Regions from separate parts of the Streptomyces sp. NRRL B-3229 genome, predicted to be linked through region 2. Evidence: riboswitches for the same ligand, from Rfam matches in the RefSeq annotation. Region 2 holds a riboswitch; the other holds the start of a gene.
What was found. A riboswitch is a leader RNA that binds a small molecule or an ion and turns the genes downstream of it on or off. The one in region 2 is predicted to bind thiamine pyrophosphate.
Positions count from the first base shown of each region.

Region 1: it holds a riboswitch for thiamine pyrophosphate, as region 2 does, so the genes downstream of both, thiC (phosphomethylpyrimidine synthase ThiC) here and thiO (glycine oxidase ThiO) in region 2, are expected to answer to the same signal.

Region 1 covers NZ_JOGP01000009.1:190,744-194,936, forward strand. The annotation lists gene IF54_RS0117245 (DUF4240 domain-containing protein) at 1-375, shown strand, start outside; gene thiC (phosphomethylpyrimidine synthase ThiC) at 315-2,162, opposite strand; TPP riboswitch at 2,155-2,344, opposite strand; partial or broken gene IF54_RS39640 (YibE/F family protein) at 2,956-4,193, shown strand, end outside.
Region 2 covers NZ_JOGP01000008.1:410,835-415,027, forward strand. The annotation lists gene IF54_RS0116130 (Rv2175c family DNA-binding protein) at 1-325, opposite strand, end outside; gene IF54_RS0116135 (NAD(P)/FAD-dependent oxidoreductase) at 465-1,679, opposite strand; gene IF54_RS0116140 (hypothetical protein) at 1,712-2,062, opposite strand; TPP riboswitch at 2,115-2,227, shown strand; gene thiO (glycine oxidase ThiO) at 2,225-3,382, shown strand; gene thiS (sulfur carrier protein ThiS) at 3,379-3,579, shown strand; gene IF54_RS0116155 (thiazole synthase) at 3,583-4,193, shown strand, end outside.

The DNA of each region.
Region 1 (4,193 bases), on a different contig from region 2:
GTGGACCACCTCAGCAGCTGCCCCTCACGGGAGATCCTGGCGTACGCCGAGCGCTTCGACGAAGTGCACGACGCTCTGTACCGCTGGGATGCCTGGGCGGCGGCCTGTCTGATCGACGGCGGCTGCGCCGGCCGACGGGCAGGGCATCGAACTCACGCACCTGGAGGGGACTTCGACTTCGACGACCTGGAGGAGATGCATCGCCGTCTCCCCCGGCGGCACGACTCTTCCTCGCGGAGCGCGACTGACTCGACGAACAGGGCGGCCCGCGACGCCGCACAGTCGCGGGTGCGGACCGTCCTGTCGGCGCGGGACTACTCCGCCAGCGGCAAGTACACCCGGTTCCCGCTCGCCGCGAACTCCTTCGATTTCTGAAGCATTCCCTCGGCGACCTCCTCGGGCGAGGCCCCTTCGGCCGCCGCCCCGCCGAACCGCTCGTTGATGCTCTGGCTGATCTTCATCGAGCAGAACTTCGGTCCGCACATGGAGCAGAAGTGGGCCGTCTTGGCCGGCTCCGCCGGGAGGGTCTCGTCGTGGAACTCACGAGCCGTGTCCGGGTCCAGGGCGAGGTTGAACTGGTCCTCCCACCGGAACTCGAAGCGGGCGTCGGACAGGGCGTCGTCCCAGTCCTGCGCCCCGGGATGTCCCTTGGCCAGGTCCGCCGCGTGGGCAGCGATCTTGTAGGTGATGACACCCGTCTTGACGTCTTCCCGGTTGGGCAGACCCAGATGCTCCTTGGGCGTGACGTAGCAGAGCATCGCCGTACCCCACCAGGCGATCATCGCCGCGCCGATGCCGGAGGTGATGTGGTCGTACGCAGGAGCGACGTCGGTGGTCAGCGGACCGAGCGTATAGAAAGGAGCTTCATCGCAGATCTCCTGCTGAAGGTCGATGTTCTCCTTGATCTTGTGCATCGGGACATGTCCCGGGCCCTCGATCATGGTCTGTACGTTGAAACGCTTGGCGATCGTGTTGAGTTCCCCGAGCGTCCTCAACTCCGCGAACTGCGCCTCGTCGTTGGCGTCCGCGATCGATCCCGGCCTCAGACCGTCGCCCAGCGAGTAGGTGACGTCATAGGCGGCGAGGATCTCGCACAGTTCCTCGAAGTTCTCGTAGAGGAACGACTCCTTGTGGTGCGCGAGGCACCAGGCGGCCATGATCGAACCGCCGCGCGAGACGATCCCGGTCTTGCGGTTCGCCGTCAGCGGTACGTACGGCAGCCGCACGCCCGCGTGGACCGTCATGTAGTCCACGCCCTGCTCGGCCTGCTCGATGACCGTGTCCTTGTAGATCTCCCAGGTCAGCTCCTCGGCCCGGCCGTCGACCTTCTCCAGCGCCTGGTAGAGCGGCACCGTGCCGATCGGGACGGGGGAGTTGCGCAGCACCCACTCACGGGTGGTGTGGATGTTGCGGCCGGTGGACAGATCCATGACCGTGTCGGCGCCCCAACGGGTCGCCCAGGTCATCTTCTCGACCTCCTCCTCGATGGAGGACGTCACCGCGGAGTTGCCGATGTTGGCGTTGACCTTCACCAGGAACCGCTTGCCGATGATCATCGGCTCGATCTCCGGGTGGTTGACGTTCGCGGGCAGCACCGCACGCCCCGCCGCGATCTCCTCACGCACCACCTCGGGCTCCACGTTCTCCCGGATGGCCACGTACTCCATCTCCGGTGTGATCTCCCCCCGGCGGGCGTACGCGAGTTGGGTGACCGCGCTGCCGTCACGACTACGCCGTGGCAGGCGAGGCCGGCCCGGGAACACCGCGTCGAGGTTGCGCAGGTTGCCGCCGCGGGGAGAGGTGTGCTTGATCCCGTCGTCCTCCGGACGCACGGGACGGCCCGCGTACTCCTCGGTGTCCCCGCGGGCGACGATCCAGTTCTCCCTGAGCGGGTTGAGCCCCCGACGGACATCGGTCTCGGTGAGCGGATCGGTGTACGGGCCCGAGGTGTCGTACAGCGTCACCGACTGCCCGTTGGTGAGGTGCACCTGGCGGACCGGCACCCGCAGGTCGGGGCGCGAGCCCTCGACGTACGCCTTGTGCCAGCCGATGGACTTCCCGGCCTCCGTCGGGGGTTGCGTGGGGTGCTGTGTCGAGCTTTCACCCTGAATGGACGGTTCGTCCTGGTTGGAGGCAGGCGTGCGTGCGTCCTTGATGGTCATGAGACCTACTCCCTACGCCGGCATTACCCGGTAACAGGTTCGGCGGTCGACGCAGCGGCTTCCGTCTGCCGACGTTTCGTGGGGAACGTCACTCTCGCGTGAGGACGTTCCACGTGAAACATCGCTGGGACGGAGGTCAGCGCCCTCTCAGCCCGGTGCTCCGAGCTCCCGCGTGTACAAAGGTGCCACCACGCTAGCGTCAATTCGGGCGCGGTGAACAGGGGGCCCCATTCGTTCTTGCGATGATCGGGCGGTGACCACGACACATCAGCCTCCGTACCCGCCTCCCGAGCCGCAGCGCCGACCGGGCTCCGGAAACGGCCCCGGTGACGGGCCGGGACGCGGGCCGGGCGGCGCTCCGGGCGGCGACGCGGCGGACGCCAACGGTCGTATGGGCGCGTCCGATTCCGGGGGCTGGGACGCTTTCGGGCGCGGGCAGGCGCCGGGGCGTGGGCAGGGATCTGGCCAGGGGCTTGGCCAGCGGCCTGGTCAGGGGCCTGACCAGGCGCAGAGTCCCGGGCAGGCGGGTCCTGGGCGTGCTCCGGGCTATCCGCAGGGATACGGGCCGGGGGCCGGCCGGGAGCAGGGGCCTGGCCCCGCGTATGGGTCCAACGGCCTCAGCGAAGGCTTCGGTGGCGGCCACGACCGTGGCGAGGGTTTCCAGGACAGGCAAGGTCACGGCGAGGGCTTCGGTGGCGACCGCGGTCACGGCCGGGGCGAGGGCTTCGGGGGCGGGCACGGCCAAAGAGAGGGCTTCGGGGGGCACCACAGCCACAGCCGCACCCACGCCCCCCATGACGGTCACGGACACCATTCCGGCGCGCCCGGACACGACCACGGGCACGGCCACGCGGACGGCGGCGGAGGCGATGGAGGCAACGGCGGCGGCAACGGCGGCGGCGGTGGCGGTCACTCTCACGGCCACAGTCACAGCCACGGCCCGGCGACCCCCGTCTCCAAGCACCTGCGCAAGGTCATCGCAGCGATCCTGATCCCCTTCGCCGGGGCTGTCGTCGTCGGACTCGCGGTGCTGTGGCCCGGTGGCGCCCCGGCGCACCAACGTACCGGGGTCGGTTTCGACCGGCAGACCCAGCAGGCCACGGTCACCACAGTCGTGAGTGTCAGCTGCAAGTCGGTGAACGCCGGAGGGGAGACCCCGACCGGGGACACCTCGACCGCCGAGGGCTCCTCGGCCGAGCAGCAGGCGAAGGGCACCTGCAAGAAGGCGACGATCCGGGTCGACACCGGCGACGACAAGGGCCGTACCTTCACGGAGATCGTCCAGCCGGACCAGTCACGGCAGCTGCACGAGGGCGAGAAGGTCGTGGTCGCGTACGAGCCCTCGGCGCCCAGGGACCTTCAGTACTCGGTCGCCGACGTCAACCGCAGGTTCCCGATGGGACTGCTCGCCGGCATCTTCGCGCTGGTCGTCGTGATCGTGGGGCGGTTGCGCGGTGTCATGGCGCTGGTCGCCCTGGCCGTCAGTTTCCTGCTGCTGAACTTCTTCGTGCTGCCCGCGATCCTCCAGGGCTCGAACCCGCTGGTCGTGGCGGTGGTCGGGTCCAGCGCCATCATGCTGATCGCCCTCTACATGTGCCACGGTCTGTCGGCCCGGACGTCCGTGGCGGTACTGGGCACGCTGATCTCCCTGTTGCTGATCGGCGTCCTCGGCTCGCAGTTCATCGGCTGGGCCGCGCTGACGGGCAACACGGACGACAACACCGGTCTGATCCACGGGCTGTATCCGTCGATCGACATGAGCGGTCTGCTTCTCGCCGGCGTCATCATCGGCTCGCTCGGTGTCCTGGACGACGTGACGGTGACCCAGACGTCGGCGGTGTGGGAACTGCACGAGGCCAACCCGGCGATGGGCTGGCGAGGCCTCTACCGGGCCGGTATCCGTATCGGCCGCGATCACATCGCCTCCGTCGTCAACACCCTCGTGCTCGCCTACGCGGGTGCCGCACTGCCGCTGCTGCTGCTCTTCTCGATCGCCCAGTCCAGCGTGGGCACTGTCGCCAACAGCGAGTT
Region 2 (4,193 bases):
TCTCGCTCAGGGCCTGCGCGGGGGTGCCGGGCAGGCTCTCGTCGGGGGTGAAGAGCCACTCCAGCATCTCTTCGTCGGTGAAGCCGTCGTCCCTCAGGAGCGTCAGGGTCCCGGCCAGCCCCTTGACCACCTTCTGCTCGGCCCCGTCGATGAAGGCGGCGGGGACGTGCAGCGCGCGGTTCTCGCCACGGCGTACGGCGATGAGCTGGCCCTCCTTGACCAGCTGCCGCACCCGCGTCACCTCGACGTCGAGCAGCTCCGCGATGTCGGGGAGGGTGAGCCAGGCGGGGACGAGTGCATCGATCTTTGCGTCAATCTCGGTCACGGGATTAAGCGTGCCATCCCGCACTGACAGTCGGAAGCCGGGGCGCCTCCGGCGGGGGACACAGGGCGAGATGCCGGGTGCCACCGAGAGCTCCCGAACGAGCTCCCGCCCCCTCCCGGGCCGGGGTCCGGCAGGCCGGCTACCTCGCCGCCGCCTTCAGCGGCCTCGCCGGGTCCGCCAGCAGGTCCGGGTCCATCTCGGTGCCCGCGTCGATCAGGCGGCGGCCCTGCGCCAGGTCGCGGGGGCGGCCGACCGCCAGGAGGGCGACCAGGCGGTTGTCCCTGAGCCAGCACACCGACCAGGCGGGGCCGGACGGCTCACCGCGCCACAGGGTCGTGTCGGCGGACGTGTGGTGGCCGGCGTACTGCACGAAGCGGCCGAACTGCTCGGACCAGAAGTACGGGACCGGGTCGTAGACCGCGGAGGTCTCGCCCAGGACGGCCGCGGCGACCGTGCGAGGTCCCTGAAGGGCGTTGTCCCAGTGGTGGACCATCAGCCGTTCGCCGTAGCGCCGCGAGGGGAAGGAGGCGCAGTCGCCGACCGCGTAGACGTCCGGCGCGGAGGTGTGCAGCCGTTCGTCGGCGACGACCTCGCCGTGCGCGCCGAGCTCGATGCCGGAACCGGCGAGCCAGGCCGTGGCGGGCCTGGCGCCGATACCGACCACGACCGCGCCCGCGGGCACCCGGGATCCGTCGTCCAGGACGACCTCGCCGGGCTCGACGCGCACCACGCGCGCGTGGGTGCGCAGATCGGCGCCCGCGTCGGCGTACCAGGACGTCATCGGGGCGGCCACCTCCGCGGGCAGCGCGCCGGCGAGCGGCCGGTCGGCGGCTTCCACGACCGTGACCGCGCAGCCCGCCTCGCGCGCGGCGGTGGCGAACTCGGCGCCGATCCAGCCCGCGCCGACGACCACGATGTCGTGCTGCCGGGCGAGCACCGGGCGCAGGCGTTCGGCGTCGTCCAGGGTGCGCAGCAGATGCACGCCGGGCACGCCCTCGGTGCCGGGCAGCCGGATCGGCTCGGCGCCGGTGGCGAGGACCAGGACGTCGTACGGCACGGGCCCGGCCTCGGTGTCCAGCTCGTGCGCGTCCGGGCGCACGCCCAGCGCCTCGCGGCCGAGCCGCAGTTCGATGCCGAGGGCCTCGAAGTCCACGTCGAAGGCGGAGCCCTCGGCCTTGCCCAGCAGGACCGCCTTGGAGAGCGGCGGTCGGTCGTAGGGCTGGTGGGGCTCCGCGCCGATCACCGTGACGGTGCCCTGGAAGCCCCGTTCGCGCAGGGCGACCGCGGTCTGCACGCCGGCCATGCCCGCCCCGACCACGACCACCCGCTGCTGCGCCTGTGTCTGCTCGGTCATTTGATCACCCTAGCCACCTGACGTTCAGTCAGTCAGGAGTCGTGCCGAGTGAGCTGCTCCACAATGCTGGTCCCGCTGCCGGACTGCGACTCCCACTGCCAAGTCTCCTCCAGCCGCACCCTGCCGTCGGGCAGGTCGACGACCATGGAGACGCAGTGGCCGGAGGACGTCGTCCCGTCGTGCTTGAGCTGGACGTAGCGGAAGTCGAGGCGGTCTCCCGCGCGCGTGCCGACCAGATGCCCGCGGACCACGTCACCGCCGGCGTACTCGGCCCAGATCTCCCCGTCCTTCTCGTGGTACGTGAACCGGGTGCCGGTGCCCACCTGACCTGGGGCCTGGTCGGCGACCGGGGCGAGGACGAGGTTGTCGAGCGAGCGTGCCACGGAGAGAGGCTCCCTTACTGAGACGTACGGGGTCGGGCTAGGGTGGCCAACGTAGAGCACTCGCGGGAGCCCGGACGCACCGGGCTGAGAGGGAGGCTGGCCGGCCTCCGACCGTACGAACCTGATCCGGGTCATGCCGGCGAAGGGAGGGGCTGGACGCCCATGTCCTCACGTACGTCAGACGTCCTCGTCGTCGGGGGCGGCATCATCGGCCTGGTCACGGCCTGGCGGGCCGCGCAGCGCGGTCTCCGCACGGCCGTGGCGGACCCGGAACCGGGCGGCGGGGCCGCCCAGGTGGCCGCCGGGATGCTGGCCGCGGTCACCGAACTGCACTACGGCGAGCAGACACTGCTCGGCCTGAACCTCGCCTCGGCCCACCGCTACCCCGACTTCGCGGCCGAGCTCACCGAGCTGACCGGCCACGACCTCGGCTACCGCAGGTGCGGCACGCTGGCCGTGGCCCTGGACGCCGACGACCGCGCCCATCTGCGCGAACTGCACGCGCTCCAGCGGCAGTCGGGCCTGGAGTCGGAGTGGCTGTCGGGGCGCGAGTGCCGCCGCCTGGAGCCGATGCTCGCACCGGGGGTGCGGGGCGGGCTGCGGGTGGACGGTGACCACCAGATCGATCCGCGCCGCCTCACGCGCGCGTTGCTGGCCGCGTGCGAGCGGGCCGGTGTGGTGTTCCACCGCGTGTGGGCGGAGCGCCTGCGGATCGTCCGGGACCGGGCCGCCGGGATCACCACGACGGACGGCGGCGCACTGGACGCGGGCCAGGTCGTGCTCGCCGCCGGGAGCCTGAGCGGCCGTCTGGACGGGGTCCCCGAGGCCGTCCTGCCCCCGGTGCGGCCGGTGAAGGGCCAGGTGCTGCGCCTGACCGTGCCACCCCGGTACGCGCCCTTCCTGAGCCGTACCGTGCGGGCCGTCGTGCGCGGCAGCCATGTCTACCTCGTGCCGCGCGAGAACGGCGAGCTGGTGATCGGCGCGACCAGCGAGGAGCTGGGCTGGGACACCACGGTGACCGCGGGCGGGGTGTACGAACTGCTGCGGGACGCGCACGAACTGGTCCCCGGCATCACCGAGCTGCCGCTGACGGAGACCCGCGCGGGACTGCGCCCGGGCTCCCCCGACAACGCTCCCCTGCTCGGCCCGACGGACCTGCCCGGCCTGCTGCTCGCCACCGGGCACTACCGCAACGGCGTGCTGCTGACCCCGGTCACCGGGGACGCGATGGCCCATGTCCTTGCGACCGGTGAACTCCCGGAGGTGGCCCGTCCGTTCACCCCGGGTCGGTTCCTTCGGCGGGTGGAGCAGCCGGCATGAACATCTCCGTCAACGGGGAGCCGCGCCGGTTCGCTCCCGGTACGGCTCTCGACACCGTCGTACGGGCCCTGACCGCGGCGCCCTCCGGGGTCGCCGCCGCGGTCAACGAGACCGTCGTGCCGCGCACGCAGTGGCCCTCGACGCCCCTCGCCGAGGGTGACCGCGTGGAAGTCCTCACCGCCGTCCAAGGAGGCTGACCCATGGCCGACGATCCCTTCGTCATCGGCGGTACGCCGTTCTCGTCCCGGCTGATCATGGGCACGGGCGGGGCGCCCAGCCTGGACGTCCTGGAGCGGGCGCTGGTCGCCTCCGGGACCGAGCTCACGACGGTCGCGATGCGGCGGGTGAATCCGTCGGTGCACGGCTCCGTGCTGTCCGTCCTGGAGCGGCTCGGCATCCGGGTGCTGCCCAACACGGCGGGCTGCTTCACGGCCGGCGAGGCCGTCCTCACGGCCCGTCTCGCGCGCGAGGCGCTCGGCACCGACCTGATCAAGCTGGAGGTCATCGCCGACGAGCGGACCCTGCTCCCGGACGGCGTGGAGCTGCTGGACGCGGCGGAGACCCTGGTCGACGACGGCTTCACGGTGCTGCCGTACACGAACGACGACCCGGTGCTGGCGCGCCGGCTGGAGGACGTGGGCTGCGCGGCGATCATGCCGCTGGGCTCCCCGATCGGCTCCGGGCTCGGCATCCGCAACCCGCACAACTTCCAGCTGATCGTCGAGCACGCGCGGGTGCCGGTGATCCTGGACGCGGGGGCGGGTACGGCGTCCGACGCGGCCCTGGCGATGGAGCTGGGGTGCGCGGGGGT